4 regions of the Shewanella sp. SR43-4 genome follow, and region 2 is predicted to be linked to each of the others. Evidence: predicted binding sites of a transcription regulator. Region 2 holds the regulator's gene; each other region holds the start of a gene.
What was found. The regulator sigma-54, encoded in region 2, starts transcription at its own class of promoters, with help from an activator protein. The targets are predictions, from matches to a motif close to GTTGGCACGNNNNTNGNNT.
Positions count from the first base shown of each region.

Region 1: the regulator sigma-54 is predicted to act here: its motif matches at 2,483-2,501, upstream of H5123_RS11195 (flagellar hook-length control protein FliK).
Region 3: the regulator sigma-54 is predicted to act here: its motif matches at 3,820-3,838, upstream of H5123_RS10955 (flagellar assembly protein FlgT).
Region 4: the regulator sigma-54 is predicted to act here: its motif matches at 4,434-4,452, upstream of flgB (flagellar basal body rod protein FlgB).

Region 1 is NZ_JACJEB010000008.1:136,231-143,671, reverse strand. Features, by position in the region: gene fliM (flagellar motor switch protein FliM) at 1-94, opposite strand, end outside; gene fliL (flagellar basal body-associated protein FliL) at 124-648, opposite strand; gene H5123_RS11195 (flagellar hook-length control protein FliK) at 739-2,298, opposite strand; gene fliJ (flagellar export protein FliJ) at 2,594-3,046, opposite strand; gene fliI (flagellar protein export ATPase FliI) at 3,052-4,392, opposite strand; gene fliH (flagellar assembly protein FliH) at 4,373-5,551, opposite strand; gene fliG (flagellar motor switch protein FliG) at 5,688-6,734, opposite strand; gene fliF (flagellar basal-body MS-ring/collar protein FliF) at 6,727-7,441, opposite strand, start outside.
Region 2 is NZ_JACJEB010000001.1:207,658-215,098, forward strand. Features, by position in the region: gene lptC (LPS export ABC transporter periplasmic protein LptC) at 1-187, shown strand, start outside; gene lptA (lipopolysaccharide transport periplasmic protein LptA) at 174-755, shown strand; gene lptB (LPS export ABC transporter ATP-binding protein) at 752-1,483, shown strand; gene H5123_RS00990 (RNA polymerase factor sigma-54) at 1,627-3,111, shown strand; gene hpf (ribosome hibernation promoting factor) at 3,136-3,423, shown strand; gene ptsN (PTS IIA-like nitrogen regulatory protein PtsN) at 3,426-3,869, shown strand; gene rapZ (RNase adapter RapZ) at 3,866-4,729, shown strand; gene H5123_RS01010 (HPr family phosphocarrier protein) at 4,750-5,025, shown strand; gene mgtE (magnesium transporter) at 5,490-6,854, shown strand.
Region 3 is NZ_JACJEB010000008.1:92,385-99,825, reverse strand. Features, by position in the region: gene H5123_RS10985 (replication endonuclease) at 1-446, opposite strand, end outside; gene H5123_RS10980 (hypothetical protein) at 439-717, opposite strand; gene H5123_RS10975 (hypothetical protein) at 717-989, opposite strand; gene H5123_RS10970 (helix-turn-helix domain-containing protein) at 973-1,161, opposite strand; gene H5123_RS10965 (hypothetical protein) at 1,279-2,181, opposite strand; tRNA gene H5123_RS10960 (tRNA-Arg) at 2,395-2,470, opposite strand; gene H5123_RS10955 (flagellar assembly protein FlgT) at 2,540-3,748, opposite strand; gene H5123_RS10950 (FlgO family outer membrane protein) at 4,017-4,727, shown strand; gene H5123_RS10945 (LPP20 family lipoprotein) at 4,724-5,170, shown strand; gene H5123_RS10940 (DUF6268 family outer membrane beta-barrel protein) at 5,294-6,238, opposite strand; gene H5123_RS10935 (TetR/AcrR family transcriptional regulator) at 6,345-6,995, opposite strand; gene H5123_RS10930 (efflux RND transporter periplasmic adaptor subunit) at 7,238-7,441, shown strand, end outside.
Region 4 is NZ_JACJEB010000008.1:111,952-119,392, reverse strand. Features, by position in the region: gene flgG (flagellar basal-body rod protein FlgG) at 1-328, opposite strand, end outside; gene flgF (flagellar basal-body rod protein FlgF) at 340-1,083, opposite strand; gene flgE (flagellar hook protein FlgE) at 1,334-2,713, opposite strand; gene flgD (flagellar hook assembly protein FlgD) at 2,774-3,559, opposite strand; gene flgC (flagellar basal body rod protein FlgC) at 3,583-3,999, opposite strand; gene flgB (flagellar basal body rod protein FlgB) at 4,002-4,400, opposite strand; gene H5123_RS11065 (protein-glutamate O-methyltransferase CheR) at 4,536-5,369, opposite strand; gene H5123_RS11060 (chemotaxis protein CheV) at 5,435-6,355, opposite strand; gene flgA (flagellar basal body P-ring formation chaperone FlgA) at 6,740-7,441, shown strand, end outside.

The DNA of each region.
Region 1 (7,441 bases), on a different contig from region 2:
CATCAGCACTATCTTCTACAATGTCATCATCATCATCGTCATCGACACCATGTAATAGCGCATCAATCTCATCTTGGCTTAATAAATCACTCACATCATCGCCTTAGCAGTTAACGCTTTTAGTTATTGCATGACAAAACCAGTAAACAGGACTTTCTCTACCACTTTAGTTCCTGTTATTGGTTGCAGCGTATTCTGAACATTGAGCAAGGCTAACTGGCGCAGCTCGTCTTTACCGGCTTGGGTACTAAGCTTTTGCACATCAGCAGCACTAAAGGTCGTTAATAACGCATCTTCAATTAAAGGAATATGTTTTTGGGTCAATACACTATTACTTTCACCACGCACCATTAATTGGACTTTTATTTCAACTAAACGAGCACGGTCAGCGCCAGGTAAATTAAATAAAAAAGGTCTTGGCATACCGACATACTCTGCTTCAGAACTGACTATCGGCGCAGCGGGATCGGCAGATGCATCACCACTGACGTCGGTAGCGGCAGGCTCGTCCGAGCCCATAAAAAACCACAATCCGCCGCCAATAAGCAAAACTAATACTAAACCAATGCCACCAAAGATGAATAGTTTCTTGCTTTTTTTACCGGCGTTAGGGGTGTCGTTTAACTCTAATTCTTGTTCAGGCATTATGGTTCCTAATCAACATTGTGATTAACATTATAACTTAACTGAATAACTCGTTATTCTTGTAAAGATATATTAGTGCTATAGGTTACCTGCTTAAGCATAATAATCTATAGCAGAATGTAAACTCCTTGATGGATTTGTCATCAAGCTAGGCTCTTGTGCTGAAATTTCATCCAATTGCGTATCTCCAGCGGCATGATCACCAGATTGTCCGTGCTGATCACGCCCGCCATCGCCTTGAGAAACCTGACTGTCTGTTAGTTGTAATCCTTCTTGGGCAAGCATATCGCGTAATCGTGGCATAGCTTGCTCAACAATATCACGGGTTTGCGACTGAGCAACATGAAACTGTACTTGGGTTTGATCACCATGAATTTGAATTTTAACGGTTAAATGCCCAAGTTCCGGCGGATCTAAACGAATTTCAGCTTGCTGAATACCATTACTGACCATAGTAATTAACTGCTGCTTCATGACCGGAGAAAAGCGCTGGATCATCTCTTGCATTTGCGCACCATGATCGCCTTGCGGTTTCAACGATAACTGAAATTGTGGTACATCACTTTTATGTATCGGAGTAAAACTACTCTGATTTTGTAAAGCCTTGGTGTCGGTATCACCGATATCATTCACTGCGTCTAAACCCAAGTTAGCCGAATTTATATTGGCTGACAGTTCTCCTGATGCACGCTTGGTCGCTAGGGAATCTAGGACCACAGAAAAATCAGCTTTCGCCAGCATTTTAGCATTATCAGTATCTGATTGAATATTGGCATCAATACCAGTGCTATCACCTAAAATCGTCTTAGGGTCGGCAGATATCGCTGAAGAAGATGCAAGAGTGGCGCTAGCCTCCAAAAAAACGGTGCGGTCTAATTTAACAACCGCAGAATTAAGACCCGCAGAGCCGGCTTGGCCTGGAGCGGTGACACTGGCGGCAATTGATTTATCAATTTGGTTTTGTTCTTCAGATCTAAGGACACTTTTTGGGGAATCGTCACTACTGTCCATATCTGTAGACACCATCGCAAGAATGGATTCATCAACAACAGGCGCTTGTAAATTAAAGTCACTAATTAACTCGCTTAAGCCCTTAATGTCTAGTGCTTGTAAATCCTTTTCAGATAAATTGGCAAATGCCATTAAGCTGGATATATCTTCAGGGCTAAGCTGAGAAAGAGCTTCTTTGGTAAAAAGAGAGTCAGCGGGTAAATCAATAGCATCAGTGAATAACGCCCCCATCTCTGACTGACTATCGCTATTCAGATCATCAATAATACTACTGTTAGGGTCGATCAAAGATATCACGTCAAAACCAATATCTAATGTATCCACATGCGGCAATTCATTTCCGCCAGAGGAATGACGTTTATTTAATGCATCAGCCATATTAAGCTGAGCAAAAATTAATTCAACATCAGCATTTTCTTCAGTAGATAAATCAAGGTCATTGGCAGCATCGACTTGATCCACTTCAGCGTCTAACGATACAGGTGCACTATTGGGGGTAGGCCGCGAAGCAAGTTCGGATTCACTCGCTTGATTAAAAGCAGACAAGAATGATGTATTTTCAACACCTTGCATATTTCCTTTTGTACTAAGATCAGCAGATTTACTGCTATTTCCAAGTAAGATATTGCTCATCTGCTGCATAATCAGCTCCACTCAATCAAACAAAGTTAGGTCATTATCGTCTAACAAACAGCTATCAAATTACCTCGATGAATCATATGTCGATATTAGGTAATATCAATAGAGTCATTACAAACCTCATCATGAGGTTTCCACTGTCGCTTCGCTGACGATTTCTATTCCAATGTAAACTTAAATTTATATTAAGCAATTTAAGTGCCAATAAATATTAGTTGATAAAGTTTAGAGAATAAATAGAGTTTGAATGCGAACCAATCAAAAGGGACTGCGGTAAAACGAGTGATAGATTTGGAGGTTAAGACTTAATTGATTTTTGACGGTAATATTGTTGCATAGCAAACTCATCTGACATTTTTTGTTCACGTTTTGCTTCTACGACCATAGCCTTTTTGGCTTTCTGAGCGAGTAACATTTCTACCGCTTTGCGTTTTTGTTGTTTTTCTTGCCAGTGAACTTGACGGTAACCCACTTGTTTTTCGGCATCTTTAACCGCTGCCACTTGTTGGGTAATAGCACTATCAACTTGACGAATAAACTGATGAAACTGATGGTACTGATTAGCACGTAATGTCGTGCCCGTGTGCCCTTCCATCTGCTTCATGTAATCTAAACGGTAATTGTTTAGCGCATCGAGCTGCCCTTGGCGTTTTTGTTTTTCAAATTGAGCCGACTTGAGCTGCAATGCCGCTTGTTCCTCGGCAGCAGTCGCTAGCTTCAATACCGTTAATAATGGGTCTGTGCGAGTCATCTAGGTTATCCCTGACATTGAGCGGCAATTTGAGTCAACATCACTCGGCTTTCTTCAAATGAGACAGGTTCTTTAAACCCTTGACGTAAAAAAGCATTCATTGCTGGTTGTAAACGTATCGCATTATCAATCCGAGGATCACTGCCTTGTGAGTACGCGCCAATTGAAATCAGGTCACGATTTTGCTGATACAAAGAATACATCTGTTTAACTTTACGCATCGCCTCTAAGTGTTCTCCACTTATCACCATCGGCGCAACACGGCTAATTGATGCTTCCACATCAATCGCGGGATAATGACCCGAATCGGCAAGCTGACGAGATAGCACAATATGGCCGTCTAAAATCGCTCGAGAAGCATCTGCAATCGGATCTTGTTGATCATCACCTTCGGTCAATACAGTATAAAAAGCCGTAATAGAACCTTGTCCAGCGCCGCCATTACCGGCGCGCTCAACCAAACGGGGTAACTTAGCAAACACAGAAGGTGGATAGCCTTTGGTTGCTGGCGGTTCTCCTACCGCAAGCGCCACTTCACGTTGCGCTTGGGCATAACGTGTCAAGCTGTCCATTAACAATAAAACATCGTAGCCTAAATCACGAAAATATTCGGCTATACGAGTCGATGTTTCACAAGCACGTAAACGCATTAATGGCGAAGTATCTGCCGGTGCAGCCACTACAACCGAGCGGGCACGACCTTCTTTACCTAAAATTTCTTCAATAAATTCTTTAACTTCGCGGCCACGCTCGCCGACTAATCCCACCACAATAATGTCGGCTTTAGAACCTCGGGTCATCATGCCTAGAAGCACACTTTTACCTACCCCAGAGCCAGCAAACAGCCCCATTCGCTGACCTTTACCTACGGTTAACATCGAATTAATGGCACGAACACCGACATCTAATGGTTCGGTAATGGCACGTCGAGACAATGGATTAATGTAAGGACCATGACGGGCTGCGTATTGATCCGTATTCAATGGCCCCAAACCATCTAACGGCACGCCGCTACCGTCTAATACTCTACCTAACAATGCTAATCCGACATTTAATCCAGATTGCTCACCCAAGGGTTGAACCCGTGCGCCAGGCAAGACACCTCGCAGCTCTTCAATAGGCATTAAATACAACAGTTTGTCATCAAAGCCAACCACCTCAGCAACTAACTCACCAACCATGGTTTCAATGGAACATAAGCTGCCCACAGGCGCACGACATCCTGTCGCTTCTAAGGTTAAACCAACAACCCTAACTAACTGGCCGCTAGCGACGGGTCTAAGCGGTAGCACGTGTTTATGATGCACCGACAGTTTATTGAGGAGTTTATGTTGACGGGTGGTCATCGATATTTCCTTGAGATAGACCTTTGTTCTGTTGCTGATCGTCATCGCCTGCGCTACTAACCGCTGGTGCACTTGTATTGAGCGTTATATCGTTATCGACAGTGGCATTTTTATCATGCTCAACATTGAGTGATGCAGCTGAGCCATCTAGAACATTTTCAGCGATAGATTCAGTCGCATTGGTCTTCTGAACAACATCTGTTTGTCGAGTCTCGAGCTGATTATCTTGGTCGGGAGCAGTATCTGAAGCGGCTTGATCGTCGATGGCCTCAATGCCATCAGCAGACTCAGAGGCTTGTTGATACTCTGTCAAATTATCGACTGATGTTGTTTGATATTGTGGATGAGTAGACTTTTGTTGTTGTACATTTTTAGCTATCTGATTCGACTGAGCATCCAATTCACTAAATACTTGATTGATACGTTGCTCGACGCGTAAATCAACGGAGGAGCGGACACTTTCAATAATACAGTCGCCATTTGATAAAGTAGGATCGATATCAATTTGCCAGTTATTTTTTTGTAATTGTTCAGCACTATAGCATTGGCTGACGATTTCAGCATCGGCTTGATTTAAGCGTAATTTAACCAGTTGTTCTTTTAATGGTAGGGCGTCAACACCTTGGCGTAACGCTGATAATATATGCTCTGGATGCGTTTTTAGTTCGTGACCAATTACCGACTTTGCTAAGCTGATTGTCATGGCGAGCAATTCTGCTTCAATTTCGTTATCAACGATTGATAATGGCAACTCAAATTGAGTCATAATGTGATTAAGTTGCTCAACTAACTGATTAACTTTAGTTTGACCAGCCTCATAACCTTGTTGTTCGCCTTGAGCAAAACCTTGCTGATGACCTTGCTCTAATCCTTCTAAACGCCCTTGTTCCAGCCCTTGTTGATGACCTTCTTGTTGACCTTGCTCAAACCCCTCTTGCTCTGCCGCTGCGCGAATATCTTCGATTTGTGCCATCGTAGGCGGCGCCATAGACTTCTCGGGGCCAGAAATGGGGTTTGGCCGATGAGCTTCAGAAAATTGACCAAATAAATTTGAAGGATCGTGACTGCTGTCTTTGGTAATATCAGGTAATTGCCAATGGCTAAACTCATGCTCATTATCGGCATTGGTGACATCTTTAGGCACTTTTGATTCAGACATAATTGGTCACTTGTGTTATTGAAAACATTGGCTCAAAACAAAATAATAACAGGAGTACAATGTATTAGCTTTACTGACAACAAACGAATTAGGCAAGTAAATTAGGTATATCTTTCAGACATACCTAATTGTAAGATTATAAGAACTCGTCACCGCCACCGCCGCCTAGCATAATTTCACCACTGTCACTGAGTCGACGGGCAATAGACAGAATTTCTTTTTGTGCTACTTCAACTTCACTGATACGAATAGGCCCCATGGCTTCTAAGTCATCACGCAGTAATTCTGCAGCACGCTTGGACATGTTCCCCAGAATTTTCTCTTTTAAAGCTTCATCAGCACCTTTGAGTGCCTTCATCAAGATATCTTGCTGTACTTCACGTAACAATGCCTGAATACCACGGTCATCAACGTCAATGAGGTTTTCAAATACAAACATCATGTCTTGTATTTGTTGCGCCATCTCTTCGTCAGACTCACGCATAGTTTCCATTATTTGGCTCTCAATACCAGTATCGAGGTAGTTCATAATATTGGCTGCAGCTTTCAAGCCGCCCATTTTGGCTGCTTGCGCACCACCTTGACCCGCAAATTGTTTTTCCATGATGTCGTTTAGCTCTTGCAATGCTGCTGGCTGAACTTCTTCAAGATTGGCAATACGCATCATTAAATCTAAACGAGTATTTTCAGGGAACTGACTAAAAATTTCAGCCGCTTGATCCGGTTCTAAGTAAGACAAAACAATGGTTTGAATTTGAGGATGTTCATTTTGAATAATGGTCGCCACTTGGCGGGCATCCATCCACTTTAATGAATCAAGCCCCTTAGCCCCGCTGCCCATAATAATTTGTTCAATTAAGTTACCAGCTTTATCTGCACCCAATGCCGCGGTTAACGCTTTACGGACGAATTCTTCACTGTTAAAACCAATTGAAGAGAATTTTTGAATATCATCTAAAAATAGCTTGTGAACCCCAATGACTTTTTCTTGACCAAAGTCATCCATCGCCGCCATCGCCATACCCACTTTTTGTACCTGCTTAGGCTCTAAGTGTTTCAAAATTGACGCAGCATCCGCTTCACTCAAACTGAGCAACAAAATGGCTGTTTTCTCAACACCAGTAACTAAATCTGGGTCAAATGCCGTTGATTTCTCTGCTTTTTCTACTTTGTCTTTAGCCATTGTCTTGTAACCAGTTTTTAACTACTTGAGTGGAAAGTTCAGGCTCGTTAGCCACTAACGCTCTAATTGCTTTAATCATATCATCATCTTTATGCAAATTAGGTATATGAATTGAGCCATCATCAGCATAACTGTATTCCGCCTCTTTAGTATTGAGCATACCTAAGGTATCTGCTGCATACTGATCTTCAATTTCTGCTAACTCATGTCCAGGACGAACATCATCTGGCATGTTGATCCCATTAGGATTGGTTAGCTTCTTAAGCATAGGACGAACCACAGCCAAGATAAGCACTAAAATAACAATCGCACCTAATGCTAGCTTAATTGCACGCCAAAACCATGGTTGTTCCCACATATCAGGTTCAGGTAACTCTTCAATTAGCTGATCCATAAAGGGAACAGTTACCACTTCAAGAGCATCACCACGCTGGGTACTAAACCCAACAGCGCCCTCGAGTAAACGACGAATATTAGTTAACTCTTGCTCAGTTCTCGCCACACGAGTGACCTGGCCATTTTCGTCTACTTGTCCTGGTTTAAAGTTAATCGCTACTGACACACTCACACGGCGTACCACACCAATTTGCTGACGAGTATGGCTGATAGTTGTATCTAATTCATAATTACGAGTCGCTTCTTTTGAGGAATCGCCAGATACGGTTGAAGCTGTCGCTTCACCTGCAACTTGCGGAATATCCGACTCC
Region 2 (7,441 bases):
ACCCCTGCAGTCACTCAGTACCCAAGCTGTTTCGGTGGATTTAACCACTATGATCGGCACCTCACAAGAGATGGTGTACATCAAAGGTAAAGGGTTTATTATTCAAGGTTTAGGTCTACATGCTGACTTGAATTCGCAAAAATTATCGCTACTCAGCCAGGTAGAAGGAACATATGAGCCACATTAATCGCCTCAACACTCACGCCAATGTTATGTTATTTGGCAGCATATTTTGCCTGCTGAGTTTACCTACCATAGCGAAACAAGGTGATCTTCAACAAGAGTTGAAAATTGCCTCAGTAAGCCAGTCTGCTGACATTAAAAATAACCAAATTGTTTTTAATGGTCCTGTTACCGTTACTCAAGGCACTATTAACATTAATGCTGATGAGTTACGGGCGTTTACTCCCGAAAACAGCACCAGTAAAAAACTCATCGCTATAGGCAACCCTGCAACGTTTTCACAAGAGTTAGACGACGGTCAAATTGGTACCGCCAGTGCCAACGAAATAAGCTATGATCTTGCTACCACTACACTGACATTGACAGGTAATGCCAAACTGGATCAATCTGGTAGCCAAGTAACCGGTAACCGTATTAAGTACAACATTAACGCTCAAGAGCTGATTGCTGAAAGTACTGGTACAGGGAAAGATCGCGTTATTACTATTATTCAACCTGAGAATTTCCAAGACGAGACTGCACCAAAGCAAAAGCTCCCTGAAATTCCTGTTAAAAAGCAGATCAAACCATGACCCAAATAACCCTAACGGCTGAAAATCTAGCTAAAAGCTATAAAACTCGTCAGGTTGTTAAAGATGTGAGTTTAACCGTTAAAACAGGCCAAATTGTTGGTCTTTTAGGCCCCAATGGTGCAGGTAAAACAACCACGTTTTATATGGTTGTCGGCTTAGTGCAAAGCGATAAAGGTCGGATCTTAATTGATGATGACGACTTAACCGCCGACCCAATGCATCTTAGAGCTCGCAAAGGGATTGGTTACTTGCCGCAAGAAGCCAGTATTTTTCGCAAACTGACCGTATACGACAATATTATGGCCGTATTGCAGACTCGCAAAGAACTCACTACCGACCAACGGATTGAGCAGGTAGAGCATTTATTAGAAGAATTCCATATCACTCATATTCGCGACAGCCAAGGCATGTCGTTGTCTGGTGGGGAACGTCGTCGAGTAGAGATAGCGCGCGCGCTGGCCGCTAATCCTAAATTTATTTTGCTCGATGAGCCTTTTGCGGGGGTTGACCCTATTTCTGTCATCGACATAAAAAAAATCATTCAACAGCTTAAAAACCGCGGCTTAGGGGTATTAATTACCGATCATAACGTACGTGAAACCTTAGACGTCTGTGAGCGCGCTTATATTGTCAGCCAGGGCAATTTAATTGCCGAAGGCACACCTGATGAGATATTGAGTAATCAACAAGTTCGGGCTGTGTACTTAGGTGAACAATTCAAGCTATAGTTACTTTACTGGCCTTTTAGTCTATCTAACTCATTTCATTGAACGATATCTAAATAGCGTTAAATGTCATTGATGTATGTGACAATCGATTACAGTTTTCGAGATTGTCATTTTTATGGAAATCATCTAGGGATAAGCGGTAAATGAAAGCGTCACTCCAACTCAAAATGGGTCAACACTTAACCATGACCCCTCAATTGCAGCAAGCGATCCGCTTACTGCAATTATCGTCATTGGAGCTACAGCAAGAAATCCAACAAGCATTGGACTCAAACCCATTGCTTGAAATAGAAGATGAGTTTTCTCAAGCAAAAGACTCAGTAAAAGAAAGTCGCGACCAATCGGACACCGACTTTAGTGACAACAGCGTGGTCAATATAGAAAAAGACACCTCAACAGTCGACACAGCAGAATCCATGACCAAAGAAACCATGGACGATTTAGCTATGGATACCACATGGGATGAAGTGTACACCGCCTCACCAATGTCAGGTTCAGGCAGCGCTAGCATGCGCGATGATGATATGCCATTCCAAGGTGAAACGACTGAAGGCTTATATGAGCATTTAGAGTGGCAAAAAAATCTCACACCATTTTCTGACACAGATCGAGCGATTGCTACCGCGATCATTGATGCCATTGATGAACGCGGTTACTTAACCCAAAGCACTGAAGATATTCTCGAAGCCATGGGTGATGAAAGTGTCGAACTAGATGAAGTTGAAGCGGTATTAAAACGTATTCAACACTTTGATCCCGTTGGTGTTGCCGCACGAGATTTAAGCGAATGTTTATTCATTCAATTAGCCCAATATGCCGACACAACCCCACATATAGACAATGCCCGTCTGCTCATTAAAGACTATTTAGATTTAATTGCTGGGCGCGATTTTAGATTATTGATGCGCAAAACCAAGCTCAAAGAAAACGAGTTGCGTGACGCGATCACCTTAATCCAGTCACTTAACCCTCGCCCGGGCTTGTTAGTCACCGCTATTGATGACGAATATGTTATTCCTGATGTAACCGTACTAAAGAAGAATGGCCGTTGGGTTGTAGAGTTAAACCCAGACAATATGCCTAAAATTGGCGTTAATCAACAATATGCAGCCATGGCTAGAAGCAGTAAAAACTCTGCCGATAGCCAATTTATTCGCGGTCATTTACAAGAAGCTAAATGGTTCATCAAGAGTATCGAAAGCCGCAATGAGACCTTATTGAAAGTCGCCAATTGTATTGTGCAATTTCAGCAAGGTTTCTTTGAATATGGTGAAGAAGCCATGAAACCTATGGTACTCAATGATATTGCTGAAGCAGTAGAAATGCATGAATCGACTATTTCACGGGTTACCACTCAAAAATATATGCACACACCACGTGGGCTATTTGAATTAAAGTACTTTTTCTCTAGCCATGTCAGCACCGACGATGGCGGAGAATGCTCATCTACCGCTATTCGTGCTTTTATCAAAAAACTGGTTGCAGCAGAAAACCAGCAAAAGCCATTAAGTGACAGCAAAATGGCCCAACTGCTGGCAGATCAGGGGATCAACGTTGCGCGTCGTACGATTGCAAAATATCGCGAAGCGATGCTCATTCCGCCCTCAAACCAACGTAAGAGTTTATAACCTACAAAGCAACGGAGGATTTTTATGCTTATCAATATGACAGGTAGAAATATCGACATTACCGAATCTTTACGTGAATACGTTCAAGGTAAATTTTCAAAGCTTGAACGACACTTCGATCAGATCAATAATGTACACGTTGTGCTCAATGTAGAAAAATTACAACAAAAAGCAGAAGCTAAAATCAACCTTAATGGTGCAGAGATTTTTGCCATGTCAGAAAGCACTGATATGTATGCTGCAATAGACGCCCTGATCGATAAACTCGACCGTCAGGTAATTAAACACAAAGAGAAGTATACAAAACACTAACGATGGAACTTTGTACCATTCTGCAGCCGGAATGCACTACCTGTGCCACACCGGGCAGTAAGAAAAAAGTACTGGAACTCATCAGCAATTTAGTCGCTGCCCAGTACCCACCCCTATCTTCGCAAGAGGTTTTTGAAAGCCTATTAGCGAGAGAGAAAATGGGTAGCACAGGTATAGGAAATGGCATTGCGATACCTCATGGTAGATTAACGGCCATAGAACATCCGATCGCAATATTTATTAAATGTGAAGAAGCCATTGCCTTTGATGCAATCGATAAACAGCCCGTGGATATTTTATTTGCTTTGTTAGTACCTGCAGATCAGTGCCAACAGCATTTAAGCACGCTATCAAGCGTGGCTCAAAAATTAAGCGATAAGCAAATATTGAAACAGCTTCGTAAAACTCACGACTCAACAGAACTTTATCGGGTTATTACTGCATGAAACTTGTCATAGTATCGGGACGTTCAGGCTCAGGAAAATCTGTTGCTCTAAGAGTATTAGAAGATCTAGGGTATTATTGTGTTGATAATTTGCCTTTACCACTGATTGGCATATTACTGGCTCAGCTCAAAGGTAATAATGATCTAGTGGCAATTAGTGTTGATGTACGCAACATTGCCGAGCAAGGTAAAGTCCTTCAAGATCAACTTGCCTTACTTGAACATGACACTGAAATTATTAGCTTCTTTTTGAATTCTAATGATAAAGTGCTACTCAAACGCTATAGCGAAACGCGTCGATTACACCCGTTATCTAAAAATCATATTTCACTGCAAGAAGCGATCATATTAGAAGGCCGTTTACTTGAGCCTATCGCAAAAATTGTTGATCATTATATTGACACCTCTGCCCTGAATATTTACGAATTAAGCGACCAAGTCAGGCAAATATTGTTAGGTAGTGTCGATAAAGAGTTAGTGATTAACTTTGAGTCTTTTGGCTTTAAGCACGGTATGCCAACAGAAGCTGACTTTATGTTTGATGTGCGCTTTTTACCTAATCCGCACTGGGAAATAGCACTACGACCACTCACAGGTTTAGACGAACCGGTACAAGAGTTTTTAGGTCGGCAACCTCTAGTGAATAAGTTTATCTGGCAAATTGAAAACTTATTTGAAACCTGGATGCCGCATTTAGAACGTAATAACCGCAGCTATCTGACTATCGCCATTGGTTGCACCGGTGGCCAACATCGCTCGGTATATATAGCCGATCAATTAGCAAAAAGGTTTAGACATGGCAGTAAACATACAGTTAATGCTCGCCACAGAGAATTAAATTTAACTGATACTGACAGCTAACTGAGCATAGGATCGCGCCAATGATCAAACTTGAACGCCAAGTAACCATTTCAAATAAATTAGGGTTACATGCTCGAGCTGCAACAAAACTTGCTGTTTTAGCGGGTGATTTTGATGCCAGTATCACGTTAACTCAAGGCGATAAAAACGCCAGTGCAGCAAGTGTACTTGGGTTATTAATGCTTGAAAGTGGCATAGGTAAAATGATCACAGTAACAGCCCAAGGCCCAGATGCTGAAGTGGCATTAAATGCCGTATGTGATCTGATTAATGCTAAATTTGATGAGTCTTGCTAAATTATTTAGTGATACTTTCACTAATTACTGATCGTTAAGCCATCATCACTTATTTATTTCCATCTTTAAATGAAGTCGTCATACTAACCAAACTGCCACGATATTGCTGTTCGAAGGTTAACGATCAGTTCCTCGATAATATTAGCCTTTATATTGAAAACGCGCGGCGGATCCCCAGCTGATTAAGTATTCGTTCTCCTAAGAGATATTAGCGTTGTAGCCAATTTCAATCACGGTTCTCGCTTGACCAAACACCGATGTAATCGGACGTTAATTTTTGTGTAAAGCAACATCAGCAGTTCAGACTTTCGTTCGGCGCAAGTCACTCAACGATTTTATTGCTGCATTTCATTTCTTGCCCGCAGATAACAATTCTTGCATCAATATGCCAAACAGAGAAACTGAAACTGCCCAAAATCATTACATACAGAATCATATTCGTATGACAAATAGGAAGTTGATATATGGGTAAAGAGTACCTAGATAATGAAATAACAGAACAACGACTCAATCAACTCGCTCAAGCGTTAGACAGTGGATTGTTTGTTCATGCTCGCAATATGTTACATGCAATGTCACCCAACGATGTCGCCCTCATTCTCGAATCATCACCACCAAAAAATCGACAAGTCTTATGGCAATTAATTGATCAACAATATGCTGGTGAGATCCTGGATGAATTAGGTGAAGAACTGAAAGATTCGCTCATCAGCAGCATGACACCAGAGAAACTCGCCCAGGCCACGATAGGAATGGACACCGATGATCTTGCTTATATTCTTCGCAGCTTGCCCGATGCGGTTTATAAGAAAGTACTCAAGTCAATGCGAAGCCAAGACAGAGATAGAGTAGAACAAGCACTGCGCTACCCGGATGATACTGCCGGCAGCATAATGAACACAGATACGGTTACCCTAAGACCCGATGTTAATATCGAAGTAGTGTTACGCTATTTACGTCAACGCGGTAATTTACCAGATACCACTGATACATTATATGTTGTCGATCGCCATGACCATGTTTTAGGTGGCGTCAGATTAGTCGACTTACTCACATGCGATCCGAGCGTCACAGTTCGCAGCATTATGGACACCGAACTAGAAAGTATTCCGGTTGAGATGTCTGATAAAGATGTTGCGCAAAAATTTGAACGACTCGATTGGATATCTGCCCCAGTCGTAGACAGCCAAGCAAAATTACTAGGACGAATAACCATTGATGACGTTATCGATGTGATCCGTGAAGATGCCGAGCATTCCATGATGGGGATGGCAGGCATGGATGATGATGAAGATACCTTCGGCCCAGTGCTTAAAAGTACTCTGAGACGCTCTCTATGGCTAACCATCAATCTATTTGCAGCATTACTAGCATCATCTGTCAGTAATATGTTTGAAGGCACCTTAGAGCAATTTGCTACCATCGCAATTTTAATGACCATTGTGCCAAGCATGGGCGGCGTTGCCGGTAATCAAACCTTAGCGCTGGTGATCCGCGGTATTGCACTTGGTCATATTGGCCAAAGTAATTCACGTTGGTTAATAGGCAAAGAACTCGGCATTGGATTATTAAACGGCATTATGTGGTCTGTGTTGGTCTTTTTTGCTGTGTGGCTGTGGAAAGACGACATTGCGTTAGGCGGATTAATTGGCAGTGCTATGCTAATTAACATGACAGTTGCCGGCTTTGCTGGTGCCACTATTCCAATCATGCTCAAAAAGCTCAATATCGACCCAGCTCTTGCTGGAGGAATGGTATTAACCACAGTCACTGATGTGGTTGGTCTATTTGCATTTTTAGGCTTAGCGACGCTGTATTTAATGCACTAGAGTATTGCTCTTATCTCTTAACCCGAGTTGGGTTAAATAATATGCCGTCTATAAAACTGTCTACTTTAGGACTCTTTTATGGGCGGCGGACTCTCAAATGGTCACGCTAGCCACAGATTGTCAGTCTGTTAACTCAGCACTCACCTCCCCCTTCTGATCATGTTCAAATCATCCATGTAAATATTAAATTCAATATAACGCCATCTTTATTTTGTCATTGAGGTCACCTTTTTCTGCCATATTTGTCATCTAAACTGCGACCTAGCGATAAGTTTGATAGCGATTCATCTGCAGAACTTATTCACCAAGTTAGTGCAATTGCACCAAACTAATCTGTCGGTAAAAAGTACCTAGGTTAAAGGTTTTAAATAAGACACTGATAAATAACAGATAAAAATATTTATCAAAGTTGGCACAAGCTTTCCATATAAGAACACATACCCACTAAGTGATAGTGTGATTTTACAAGTAGTCCTTGGTAGATGTAGGAGATAGCAATGAATAAAATAACCGGAAGTCGTAGCATTAAGTCAATAAATGTCATGGTAAATAATATCATTTCACAATGCCGCCAGAACATTTTTTTC
Region 3 (7,441 bases), on a different contig from region 2:
CATAGCGGATCACAAGCACGCTTAATCACCCCAATGACTTTTGAATATTCTTCATCACTCAAACAGTCATTTTCGAGGTGATTTAAAATAGTATCCGTTAATGGGCGCGGCTTAATTTGATTGCAATTTATATAGCGCGAAATTGCAAAATAGGTATGTTTTAAACCATTAGAGTAATGCCTAATAACCATATTGGCGCATTGGCGAGCGTGGTGTTTAGACTTTTGCTTAAAATTGGGAGATTTAATATTAACGCTAGTCATTCGAATACTGCTGTGACCCAGTATTTTTGAAATAGCTTTCGTTGTTTGTAACAAATCTAAATTAGCTTCACTATGGTGTGAAAAGCGATCATAACGCTGCTTTAGTACAGTCTTATAGATTTGAGGAATGCCATGAAGTCTTTTAGCCACAAAGCGAGCATTATCCATTTCAACTCTAGTCATTAGATTGCCCTCCATGTTGCTTTAGCCATTCATGCCCACGTTGATTTAACGAGCAACATTGCCATCTTAAGCCTGCTATATAACAGGTACTTTCGCTTAAAAAGCCATTAGCCTTTAACTTAAGTAATGTTCGTTTTTGAAAATGACCTGTATATGAGTCATAACCGATCATCTTGCCTAGGTCGGGACATATCTCAATACAAACCTCGATGTGGTTATCTTGCGATAACCACTCAATGAATGTGACTTGTTCATTAGTAAAGGCGGCCATTACTTGCCTCCTTCACTATCTGAAGCCGTTACGTTATGTAACGGGTTCACTTGTATACTGTCAGAATTGTCATCACTGGACTCGTTAACGAGTACATGTTCCGTTAACGGGTACAGGCTCGATTCACAGGCTTCATGTTGCCATAACAGAATAATGTGCTTGTTAGGTTCACGAAGTTCTTTAAGCTCATTAACAGATCTTTTAAGAGTGCTATTTATATTTAATAACGAGCAAATAATCATTCCCGCTAAAAAGCTATACAGTGTGTTCATATACCCTCCCGTTAACGAAGTTTTCAACATCGCTTTGGCGGTACATCACACGACGACCAACTTTGATAAAATTTAGAGGATAGCGGCCTGTACAACGCCACACAGAAAGAGTGCCACTGGTGACACCCAAAAACTCAGCAACCTGAGCAGGGGTAAGTAATAGGTTATTCATGTTAACTCCTAATAATGTATATATTTCAGGAGTGAGAATAAAATGATTGGATTAGAGTGTATGTACAATCAAGCTGCTTAAAAATACATTAAGCTGCTTGACTGTATTTTCACACCTTTAGACTTTATGTTTTTTAAATCGCTCAGTTGATCTAAACCAATTAATCACAGTTCGATGTCCATTAACTACACTATTGAAAATGAAGTCATGTTTTTTGCCAATTTCTACAATTTGAGGGTAAAGCGCTTCAGCAGCTTTAGTGTAAGAGGTGTATTCGTTAGTAGATAGAAAAAGTGCGATAGCTTCCTTCGATGTTGCCAAAGAACCTTGCTGAGTTTTTTTTCCGCCTTTCTTACCAGCTAGTTTATTCTGCTCAAGAACAGCAATATTCTTGATAATCAGCTCTCTCATTAGTATGGCGTGTGATTGTTGATTGAGAATAAATGCTTTTATTAACATATCGGCAAAAATATCCGCTTGCTCATTTAGCCCACTCAATTGACAGACCAACATACCCTTAAACAATCTGAACAATTCATGCCTGTGTTCAGTTGAAGTTTTGCCTGTAAATCTAGCAATCAAAGTTTTAATTTGTGTTGTTACAAATGCTTCAGACTTAGGTGAACAAACTCTTAATGCTTCGCCGAACGATTGAGTTGCTTCTATCTCTTTAACTTTGCTCTTAAGTGGACTTTCGCTATCGATGATACTTATAAATAGTTTTATCGCCATACCCCAAGCTTGACAGCGAGACTCATGCAATTCATCAAATATTGATAATCCATGGGGAGTTTTGGCAAGTGCTTTGACTATAACTTCATCTGAATCCGTATCTGATATGACTGTATAGTAACTTTTTACACTGAGGACAAATCGAAAAATTTGCTCTACATAAATGTCTAGTTCTTTTGGCAAGTTGTCTTTATCGATATTTCCTATCAACGATTCGGGCATTAAATCGATAATGTTATCGATTAATGACTCTTTGTTAGCCAGTAAATTAATCTTTGAAACTTCCATTTAATGTTCACCGCATCATGCTATTTGACTTAAATGGAATTTAACGAAAAATAGGCTTTGAGTCCATGATTGGGTTCAAACTATCGAAAAGCGGAGTTTTGAAGAATGCTTAAAAAAAATTCCAAAAAAGGGGTTTTCAGAGGCGGCACATAGGCGGCACAACTTTTGGCGATTTTATTAAATGTTTGATTTTTAAGATAAAAAGATGTGTTATGGTCTCCCCACAGGGACTCGAACCCCGATCGGCCGCTTAGGAGGCGGCTGCTCTATCCTGTTGAGCTATAGAGAGACCCAGTGATTATACTGAGTTTATAATCGAATTAAACCTTTTAAATTTAATTGCTTAATTAACAACCAACTAGTTCTTAATCGCAATGTCATTCACTTGAATATTATAAGCACTGTCGATACCGTCAAAGATTGCCGTTGAACTGTCTTCGGTCACTTGTTCGATAACCACATTCGCCCGACTTTTAGTCGCGATAGCGCGCATAGAGTTGAATCTGTCGGGGATGTTTTTCTGTAGGACGATTTGGAACTTATCACCCATTTTAACTCCATTTTTACGGCCTAAATTGATGATAATGCGATCACCATCTCTTGCCACAATTTGGCCTAGTAATGGTCGGCAATTGAGTTGCTTATCTAACGACATAACGCTTTGTTGTAAAATATCACTGATCGCCTGGCCATAAGATGATCGCCAAAAGCGTTGATTCGCTGGTGACACTATTTCTTGTCGTTCAAATTCCCAAGGGGCTGATGTCGCAAATGATTCCGACCAGACAACTTCACCGCTAATGCCATGATAAAGAGTTAATTTAAGGATAAATTGCCTCAGTGGATCATCTTCTACAAAGCCCAAATAACTGCTTTGTACTGGTTCAGTTGAAATATCAATAATTTCGGGCTGCAGCAAATATTGGCTGTCGGTAAGTTCACCTAACCAACTGGGTATGCGGTTACCTCTAAAATTGACCAATTGATTGGTATTATCAATTTTCTCATCTGCATGTAGCCTGGCAAAACTGTATCGCGATTGCGCGTTAATCGCTTTGCCTAATTGTTCGGTAATGCGCTCTTCAAAGTGGGCTAATTGACCATAGCGTAATTGTTCGCGTTCTTGTAAATAAGCTTGAGGCAGCATAATCGCAGCTTTGAGTGATTGGCTTTTACATTGGGCATCGGACTCTTGTTCGCTAAGCTCAAGCTGTAAAATGACAGTAATAGTATGCTCGCTGATCATTTCACTCATTAATTCAACATTATTGGCCGAGCCCATACGCTGCATTTGAAAAGTATCTTGAGTAAGCCGTCCTTGATTAATTTGTTGTTCGCTAGAAAAGTTAACTCCCGCTTTTAAACTGGCATAATTTAATGCTTGGCTGATAGCGTCTTCGCGAGCTTTATCAATATCGCCATTAACAATTTTGGCTTTGCCAGTCACTTCAATTTGTTCAGCAAATGCAGACATTGTCACTAGCAAGCCACTTGCACATAATATGGCTATGACAGCAAGATGACTAAAGGGATTAGCTCGGTTAGTAGGGCTGTGTCGGATCAGCATACGATGTCCTAATGTCAAAAAAACGTCTATTTGGCCTAATAAAATGAATTAAGCTTACTCTATATTTTACAAAGCAAAAATTGTGCCTATAACCGCTTTAATAGTTTTTTTTAGATGTAGGGTAATTATAGTAAAGCTTCTAACGCATTTGCCGATATAAAGGAACGAATATTAAAGAGTAAAAAATTGACCTTAGTTACCGATAAATAAGGCGATAAAATGACTCATTTATACCAAGATTTGCGGCATTTTTGTAAGAGGAATTATTATGATTAATAGGCTTGTTGTCCCCACGGTCATACTGGCGTCATTGACGTTAGTTGCATGCACCCAAACGCCTAATGCTGCCAATAATCTTGCCTTTAGTAATAACGGTAAATTTGTCAAAGTGGTCGATGAAGATCAGGTTTATCAGCACAAGTTAGCTTATGATATACAAGCTGTTGGAATATCGCCTAAGGGCCAGGTCAATGTGTGGGCAGAAAAGTTAGTCAACGAATTAGTATTGCAAAATGATGCCCTTCGCCCTGATGAACCACTGCTCATTTCTACGCCGGTAATGGCCAGCAATTTAAATACATCCAATGAGTTAGGCCTTCAATTACAGCAAGGATTGCTTGCTGCATTCCATGCCCATGAGTTTAATTTGGTTGATTTAAACGTCGCAACTAATTTACGTGCAACAGAGCAAGGTGAATTTATGTTGAGCCGAAACTGGGAGCTGTTGCGTTCCGATTTACCGGTAGCGCACGTTTTGGTATCAACCATGACCTTAACACCTGAAGGAATCGTCTTTAACGGCCGAATAGTGAATGTGACCAATAATAGAGTGGTTTCGGCGGTGCAATCATTTGTGGCGGCGTCGAGCTTATCGGGTTATTTACAACCTTCTGAAATGATTGAATCGCGTAATGGTTTACTGTATCGCCACGAAAATATGGGCGACAGTCGTTATACTGTATTAGGAGATAAGCTATGAAGTCGTTAATGTTAATTGTGTTGGTACTGTTAACTGGCTGTGTAAGCAAGGATAAATATGTCCAGTGGGAAACCGAAGCTCCAGCCTCGTTCCCTACCCTAACCGCAATTGGCTATGCACCCTTAGCGACTCAGCCAAGCAAAGAACCATCGCATCGTATTTTAATGGCGATGCAAGCATCAAAAATTGCTGCATATCGCGAGTTAGCAGAGCAAGTGTATGGCCAAAAGATTACCGCAAACAGCGACGTGAGTGAGTGGTTATTAACTGACGACAACGTTAAGTCTAGCGTGAGTGGCATTATTCGCGGGGCTAAAGTGGTAAAAACCTACCCAGCCGGTGAGTTTTATGTCACTGAGTTAGCACTTGATTTTAAACAAGTATGGCAGTTATACGAGCAACAAAATCGCCCTAAGCGGGTAAAAGAAGTGACTTACTTCTAGGGCCGATTTACATTAGTAGTTAAGACGATTTTATTAGATAAATGCTCAGTTGCTAAATTAGCTTTTACAAGAAATGCCGCTGATATCAGCGGCATTTTTTATTGTATGGTTTACCACTAATCGTTAAAAGTTCAGTTTAAACACTAAACCGAATGCGGCTTGGTTTTCCATGTCTTCAGTGACATCGGGATAACTTAACTGCATTTCACCGCCAAAATAGTAACCAGCATAAGCATTAAGACTAACGTTAGTCGTTGCTTGCCAACCTGCGCGAGCAAAGCCTACCCATTCTTCAACTTCAATGGTTTTATCATCATCAGCAATTAAAAAACGCTCTGTTCGCATGGAGCTGCCCACGCCAAAATCCCAGTCACGATTATATTGATAACTTAACTCTAATCCTGCCGGGCCACTAAAACCAGCTTGGAACGGGTTAGCAAGTACCCACTTATCGCTTATCTGCCAACGTACGGCTAAATAAGGCAAAGTGCGCACTTCTGAAATATCATTTAAATATGCCACACCGAAACCAAGCATATTACCCGAATCAAAGCGGTACATCCCCGAGGCGACGACACCATAACTTTGTGCATTTGAAGATGATGCCGTATCAGCATAGGCATACTGTAATTTGGGTGCGATGAGAAACATCCAATGATTATCTAAGCGATACGATAGTGATAAACCAGCACTGTACTGATGGATGGTTGACCAAGGTTGAGTATTGCTGCGTAACAGGCTGTTTTGGTTAATATCCCAGTCATAATCGAGATTATCGTAGCCTAAGTTTGCCCCTATAGACCACTGACGATTAAGTGGCATGTTTGCCGAAAAACTGGTTTTCCATGCATCTCGTTGTAACTGATTAGGGTTAGCACTCTCTGCGCCTACATTAGCGGTGCCCGTTGATGTACGAGCAACAGTGAGTGAAAACGGTGAACGTTCTGGTGCCGCTAAAGCATGCTGACTTAACAGCAGACCCGATACGCACAATAATGACCGTACAGATAAATTCAGTGACTTACTCTGTGCCGGAGAAGAAATTACCTTAGTGTTGTAAAGCGTCATACTAATCTGCTTCCCTTCAAATAATGAAATAAACTGAATATTACTTTGGCTTAATTGCTCAAGTAATACTGCTATATGGCCAATTAAGTTCAACTTGAGGTTGAGTTTATTTTACGCCCACTTTATGTGCTCGTAAAAACATGTCGGCGGTATCTTGCAGGTATTGTTGTCTGGTGACGATTAAATCTTCTATTTCTAAGCCTAACTCTAGGCGTAATTTTAGCTCACCAAACAACATTAAACACAATCTAACCGCACTTTCATGAGGGTTTTCAAAAAAGTATTCGTTGTGTTCATTGACTTTTGTTAGGTAGTTTCGAACCAATCCCAGTACATGCTTAGGGCCTGCATTATAAAACAATCTAGACACTTCTGGGTGAGTATCGGCTTGAGCAACACAGGTTTTAAACACTGTCATGGCTTCTTTGCTAACAATCATTTCGCCAAACTGCTGTCCAAATAACAAAATAACCTGTTGTGGTTGACTGGCATCAATTAAGGCATCGTCGGTGAGTTGATGCACAACACATTTTGATTCAATCGCAGACACAAATAAATCGTCTTTAGAACCAAAATGGGAGTAAACAGTTTGTTTTGATACACCGGCATGCTTGGCCACTTCATCCATACTGGTATTAGGGAAACCATGATGACAAAAAAGATCAATCGCAGACTCGAGCACCTGAGCACGCTTTTGTTCACTGCGGCTGATGTGGTTCTGTCCGCTAGGATTAAGCGCTGTGTGTTGTTTTGTCATGTTGGTTCCATAAATTAGCTCATTAAGCAAATCAAGCCTCTGCATTGCTGATCAGCATTTAGCCTAATAGTAACCAAAAATAGACTGGACAGTCTAGTTTTATAAAATTAGACTATCGAGTCTAGTTAACATTAAAGTTACATTTTACGTTGTGCTGAAAACCTATGAGCTTATTGCCTTTCATGCCAACGGCGAAAAAAATCAACATTGACACTATTAATTGCTTTGCAAGGAATAAACTTATGAACGCGTCAAAGACATTCACTGCCATCATTCGATACTGGGCGCTAAGTTTAAGCTTAATCGTTTTAAGCGGTTGTGGCTCTGAGGTAAAAGAGCATTCGCATACAATTGACTATCAAGCGGTGTTATCGCAAAGCTTAGTGTTAAATGACCATTACCAGCATATGCAAACCTATACTGGGACGATTCGCTCAGCCAATACC
Region 4 (7,441 bases), on a different contig from region 2:
CATCTGGCATTTGCACCTCAAAAAAGCCCGAACCTTCAATCATTAAATCTAATGAGTTATCTGTGGTCAGCATGTTGCCTTGGGTAAACATTTTTTGCGTGGCAACCACTTTAGTACCCGCACCAATGTTTAAACCATTAGGTAACTTGCTATTGTCTGAGCTAATGCCACCAGCTTGGTTAACCGTTTGATAAAGAAGGTCTTCAAATACTGCACGACTTTTCTTAAATCCCACGGTACTGGCGTTAGCCACGTTATTTGAAATAACCGCAATATTGGTTTGTTGGGCGTCGACACCGGTTTTACTTATCCATAACGCTGGATGCATAATAATTACTCCTAACTAATTCTCATCAAGGAAGTGGACGCTCGATCAATCTCTTCAGCGTTCTTCATCATTTTGACTTGCATTTCGTATTGACGTTGAATATCAATCATGGCGACCATTTCATGCACAGAATTAACATTACTGCCTTCGACCGCACCACTTTCAACTTGAACCCCTGGGTCGTTTGGCGCATTGCCACCGGCAATAAGACGAAATAAACCATCTTCACCGCGCATAAGGTTTTCGTTACCAGGATTAACTAACTTAATCCTTCCGACCTCTTCTATTACCTCTGCGGTTGCCCCTTGAGGGCGTACAGAAATAATACCGTTGGCCGAAATCTCTATTTTTTCAACTGGAATGGGTAACACAATGGGACCTGAAGCGCCCATAACGGGACGATCACGGCTATTTAATAACAAGCCGGTACTGTCAATTTTTAGACTACCAGCGCGGGTATATGCCTCGGAACCATCAGCCGCCTGCACAGCAAGCCAGCCATCTCCTTTAACCGCAATATCAAGATCGCGACCAGTAGTTTTAACGGGGCCGCTATTAAAGTTACTGCCTGGGCTTTCCATCATCGAAAATACCCGTGTAGGCAAACCTTCACCAAATGCCTGCATTGAACGGGCTTGGACCATGTCAGCTTTAAATCCATCAGTATTCGCGTTAGCAAGATTGTTCGCACTCACTGCTAGGGCATTCATCCCTTGCTTTGCGCCGCTCATGGCAATATAAAGAAATTTGTCCATTTTTTGCTCCGTCAAACTTTCTGCAAAAACACTATATACACAGAATAAGCAAGCATCATGCCAACGATTTTTAAGTGAGAGGATTGAGATGTAACTGTATGAATCAGTTAATCAATAAAATTAATGGGTAGCGCATGAGTGTCAAAAAAGCTTCTATCGACACGAGGGGTGTAATAACGGGGACAAGTAACGAGGTGGAAAAGGCAAGGTGTTGCCGTAAACGGCAACACCTATATAGCCTAAGGATCATTTAGCGGATCTGTAATATCGTTTGGTTCAAGGTATTGTTAACTTCAAGCGTACGTGAGTTAGCTTGGAAGTTACGCTGAGCTGAGATTAAATCGACCAGCTCAGTGGTTAAATCAACGTTTGACTGTTCAAGTGCAGAAGAGCGAATACTACCAAATGTACCACTATTTGCCTCACCAGCTAATGCCGCGCCGGAACCTAAACTGGCTTTCCAAGACGTATTACCCACCTGAGTAAGACCTTGCTCATTAGCAAAACGTACTAATGCCACCCGCGCTAACGGCACAGTTGAACCATTACTATAACTAGCGGTAATCAGACCGTCAGACCCAATACCAACATTGGTTAATCGCCCTACGGTAATACCATCTTGAGTCAATTCAGTGACTTCAAATGGAGAAGCATACTGAGTTGGATTATTAAATTTTATCGTAAGTGTTTGAGTGCCGTCGGCTCCAGGGCCCAAAGCACCTGCACCGCCAGAACCTAATGCTTCAGTGGTAATGTTAGCCGGATCACTGCCAGTATAAGCACCTACAGAGTTAAATTTAAGCACAGCTCCTGACCAGACGCCACCTAATCCATCGGGATTAGCAGCAGATGCTGTACCCGTCGCATCAGCAGTGCCATCACCATTGGTATCTGTTGAATAAGTACCAGCGCCAGCCGCAACATCAACGGGGTCGCCATCAACTGCATAAAAGGCAACCCAATTACTTTCACCTGTAAATGAACCATTGGTCGGTTTAATAAAATAAGTGGTCATAATGTGCGATTCACCTAATGAATCGTAAATCGTCACCGAGGTAGAATTATTAAACGTATCAGAATCAGCAGGATTAAAATTAGCTGGGTCTAATGCGGTTTCCCCCACATTAAGGTTCATTTGCAAACCAACATTTCCGGTTTGCACAGGGCTACCCGCAGTGTCTGGGATCTTAATCGGTTGAGTTGTGGTTAAACTCACAGAAGTCGAGTTACCATCTTCATCAACAGGGAAACCTTGTAAAAAGTTACCCGCTGAATCGACCATATAGTTGGCCGAGTCAACTTTAAATGCCCCTGCACGGGTATATGACTGATCTTGCGACCCTAACTCAGACGACGTAACAAAGAAACCACCGCCACTGATCGCCATATCCAGTGAATTACTGGTAAATTGCAAACTACCTTGATGAAATTGCTGTGCCACTTGAGTGGTGGTTGCTCCACCACCGACAGCAGTTTTACTGTTCGAAAAAATAGAATTTGCGTACACATCAGCAAACTCAGCTCGTGACTCTTTGAAACCAATAGTATTCACGTTAGCGATATTATTCGCGGTTGTATTTAAGTCTTTTTGCGCGGCAGCAATACCACTCAGTGCAATGTTAAATGACATAGTTCACCTCTCACAATTAATTCATTTATCAATAAAGCCAATAATTCAATACAGGCCTTACTATGTTTCAGATACTGCGAGTACGTCAGATAACTTAATTCCGCCTACTCCACGCAAATTCAAAATGGCCCCAGTCGCCGCTGTGCCCAATGACACACTTGTCACATGTGCATAAGTTGATACCGCTAAATCTTCTGCGGTGCCATCAACTTTACCGCTGGCCTTTATCGAGTAATTACCCGCTTTAACGGGTTGGCCATCCTTACCTAAGCCATCCCATGTCACATCAACATTGCCGCCTTTACTGCCATCAACATTAAAACTCTTGATCAGCTGCCCCGACTCATCTTCAATTTTCACCGTAATCGTTTCAATTGCAGATGGCGTACTGATCACGCCTTTAATCTCAGGGCTTTCAGTAGAAATTGCCCCGGTATCAGAAGGGATAAGCACTTTTCGACCCACTAAGCCTGATGCTTGTAACGCTTGGCTAGAACTCATTACCGTATTGAGGTTAAGGATCTCATCATTCAAATTTGAAATACCATCAACCGTCGAAAACGATGCCATTTGGGCAATCATTTGATCATTATCAACCGGTTTAAAAGGATCTTGCATAGACAACTGTTGACTGAGTAAAGCAAAAAAATCTTCTTGCTTTAACATCTGATCTTTTGATTCAGGGATCGCACTTTCTTCAGGTAATCGAATTCCGTCAAGGAAAGGGTTCCCAGTAGTAGTGCTGGTTGTATTTGTCTGTACAGAACTTTTCGTGGTAGCACTTGTATTTGATGTGCTACTGGATTGTTGCGGTAAAGACTGACTGTAAGAATTAACGAGGCTCATTGTTACCTCCTTGAATAATCATACTATTTACCCATCCTTAACGTCTGTTGCAACATAGACTTAGTTGCATCAGCCACCTGAACGTTCATTTGATAAGAGCGTGATGCAGAAATCATATCGGCCATTTCTTCCATCACATTGACATTCGGTTTATAAATAAAACCATCACCATCAGCCATTGGATGATCTGGCGAGTATTCTTTTATTAATGGTTTATCACTTTCAACAATGCCTTTGACGTTAACACCCGGCGAACTATTTTGCTGGCTATTAGCTTTAAGCATTTCAGCCTCAAAAATGGGATGACGTGCTCGATAAGTTTTATCAACACTGCTTGATACAGAATCCGCATTGGCAATATTACTGGCAGTGGTATTCAAACGCACTGACTGCGCAGACATACCAGATCCAGACACATTGAAAATATTAAATAAACTCATGATTAATCACCCCGCAAAGCTTTACGCATGCCATTAAACTTACCTTCAAGGAAGCCTAATGACATTTGATATTCGAGCGCATTTTGCATAAATGCTGATTGTTCTTTCTGCGTATCAACAGTATTACCGTCACCTGTATCGGCTTGATTTGGAACACGATATTGGACATGTTGTTGACTTAACGCTGTTAAATCGAAATGTTTTTCTGTGGTTTGACTCATGCTCAAACCCTTCTGATGTGAGCTTGCTGCTTGCATAGCAGAAGCAAAATTAACATCTCGAGCTTTATAATGAGGAGTATTGGCATTGGCGATGTTACTTGAAATCACTTCAGCTCTTTGAGCTCGTACGCCCAAAGAATATTGGTGAACACCTAATGCATTATCGAAATTAATCGCCATAAAATTGCCTCCATCAGCTAACTGATAGATATAAAGCAAAGGTTATGCCAACAATTTTTATAATGGGAGAATAAAATAAAAAAACTAACATGCCGACGAGCGTCGGCATGCGGTGAAACTAATTAACTGTTTTGGCTAGGTTTTTTTCTGGTAATAGATACCTGGATTACAGCGAACCATATTAAACTCTTCGGTTAACCCCGCAAGAGATTCTGACGCACCTAAGAATAAGATACCTTTAGGATTAAGTGCGGCAGCAAATTGCCGCAAAATGGTAGCCTTTGCCTCTGGCGCAAAATAAATCAATACATTACGGCAAAAAATGATATCGAACTTGCCTAATAAGCTATAACTTTCAAGTAGGTTGTGTGCTCTGAAGTTCACTAAACGTTTTACGTTATCTTTCACTTTCATATTGCCAGACGGTAAAGCATCAAAAAACTGACGTTTACGCTCTTCAGACAAACCACGAGCCAGAGCTAAACCATCATATTCAGCATTCTTACAACGCTCTAACATAGAAGGTGATAAATCTGTTGCCTGAATTGTCACGCCGCCAGGTAAAGCACCAGGTTTACGCTGTTGATATTCCAACACTGTCATAGCTAAAGAGTAAGGTTCTTGCCCAGATGAGCAAGCAGCAGACCATATTTTTAATGGTCGGCCCAACTTGCTGTATTCAGGCAATAAAGAATTACTCAGCAACTCAAATGGATAACGGTCTCGAAACCATAAGGTTTCGTTAGTAGTCATCGCATCTATCACTTCAGCGCGTAATTGACGCTCTATCGGTTTCATCGACTTTTTAACCACCTCAGATAGAGAAGGCAAATTATGCTTTCCCATCAGTGGCGCTAAGCGGCTACGAACTAAATACTGTTTGTTCTCACCTAACACAATACCGCTATGCTGCTCTAAAAACAGCCTAAATTGATTGTACTCTGCTTCAGCAAGTGATTTATCTGTCACATTATCTTCCTAATATGTTTGCCGATGAGCCGACCGAACGTTCAATATTATTCAATTCTAAACAATTATAAACTCAAATGTTTGTTAACCGCTGCGGCTAATTCATCGGGGTTAAACTTAGCAATAAAATCGTTAGCCCCAACTTTTTGTACCATCGCTTGGTTAAACACACCACTTAACGATGTGTGCAGTACGACTTTTATATTCTTTAACTTTGGATTATCACGAATTTCTGCTGTTAGAGTGTAGCCATCCATTTCAGGCATTTCAATATCAGAAATAATCAACGGAATTTCCACTGATACATCATCCATTTCTTTGGCAATATTTTTCAACATCTCTAACGCTTCTCTACCATCTTTGGCAGTATCGATTTGCAGATTTAAAGACTCTAACGAACGAATAATCTGTTTACGTGCCACTGCAGAATCATCAATAACCATAATATGATAATGCTGTTCTCTATCAATCGTTAAAGTTTCGTTGAGTTCTTGACTGATCGAAGTCTTAACCGGTGAAATTTCATCAAGAATTTTTTCAACATCCAAAATCTCAACCAACTCGCCTTCTATCTCTGTCACTGCGGTTAAATATGAAGAACGACCAGAACCTTGTGGAGGCGGCATAATTGCCTCCCAATTCATGTTGATAATACGTTCAACAGAACTCACTAAAAAGCCTTGAATGCTTCGGTTGTATTCGGAAATGATAATAAAGCAATTTTCAGTTGATGTCAGTGGACGACCACCCGTTGCAGCACTTAAATCGATAACAGAAATCGTTGCGCCACGAATATGAGCAACACCTTTAACATAACGATTTAATTTCGGTAAGGTTGTCAGTGGTGGGCATTGTAAAACCTCTTTCACTTTGAACACGTTAATCCCAAACCGTTGGCGGCCGTTAAGCCTAAATAATAGTAACTCGAGTCTGTTTTGCCCGACAAGCTGAGTACGTTTATTGACTGAATCTAAAATGCTCGACATAACACGACCTTGTAGTTAACTGTCACCCAAAAGGATAAAAATTGTTCATTAAAATTATAGTAAACCCAGGTTCAACACAATACGTTAGCTGATTACGTCTAGCTCATTTATCGCTAAAGACCTACCAACCTTGAGTGTAAACCATCAACAACCCAGCGAATACTTATCTATTCATTAAATTAAAAAAGTGGGCATACAACTTGCTTTAATTTGTATTAATTAACTCACACACTGTGAGCTGACACTTTTTTGACGGAGACATAATGAAATTATTATGTCATCGGTACATATTTTTTAGCTTATTGTGTATGCAGAGATAGCCCGCATATTTTCCGTTTTTAAAAGTATAGGTGTATTCTGGCAAAACAAGCTAGTATCTTCATTATGAAAGTATTTTTTTTATGTTTATTATGTTCAATAACATTTTTTTTGCCAGCATTTGCCAGCGAAGAGATAATAACACCCTCACTATCGACCATTTATGACTTAGCTAAAGAGACGATAGAAAAAAAAATCGAAGCAGACTCAAAAGCTAAGGTCGAAATCACCCCACAAAACCTTGAAGGTCGTGTCAATCCTCCGCGGTGCTATCCACCGATAACGGCTGAGCTTGCCAGTGAACGAGCGATTAGTCGCAATAATATGGTAAAACTGAGCTGTAATAGTCCAGACTATGACTACCCATGGCAGATGTATCTCTCAGTTCGAGTTGAAATTCAATACCCCGTTGTCGCGGCAAACCAGATACTGTCACCAGACCAAATTATTGACCAACAACATTTACACATTATGTATATTGATCAATATAGTCTAAAAGGCCAATTTTTTTCAGATATCAACTCATTAATTGGTTCAAGAGTAAAACGTCGGGTTGCGAAAGACTCACCAGTCTTAAGTAATAACCTGTGTTTTGTTTGCAAAGGAGACACGATTTCTATTTATGCTAAAACCGCTAATATTGAAATTAAAACCCTTGGTGAAGCTTTACGGGACGGTAATCTCAATGACGTTATCAGAGTAAAAAATAGTAATACGAGCAAACAATTTGATGCAGTTGTAATTGGCATTGGCGAAGTTGAAGTAAGA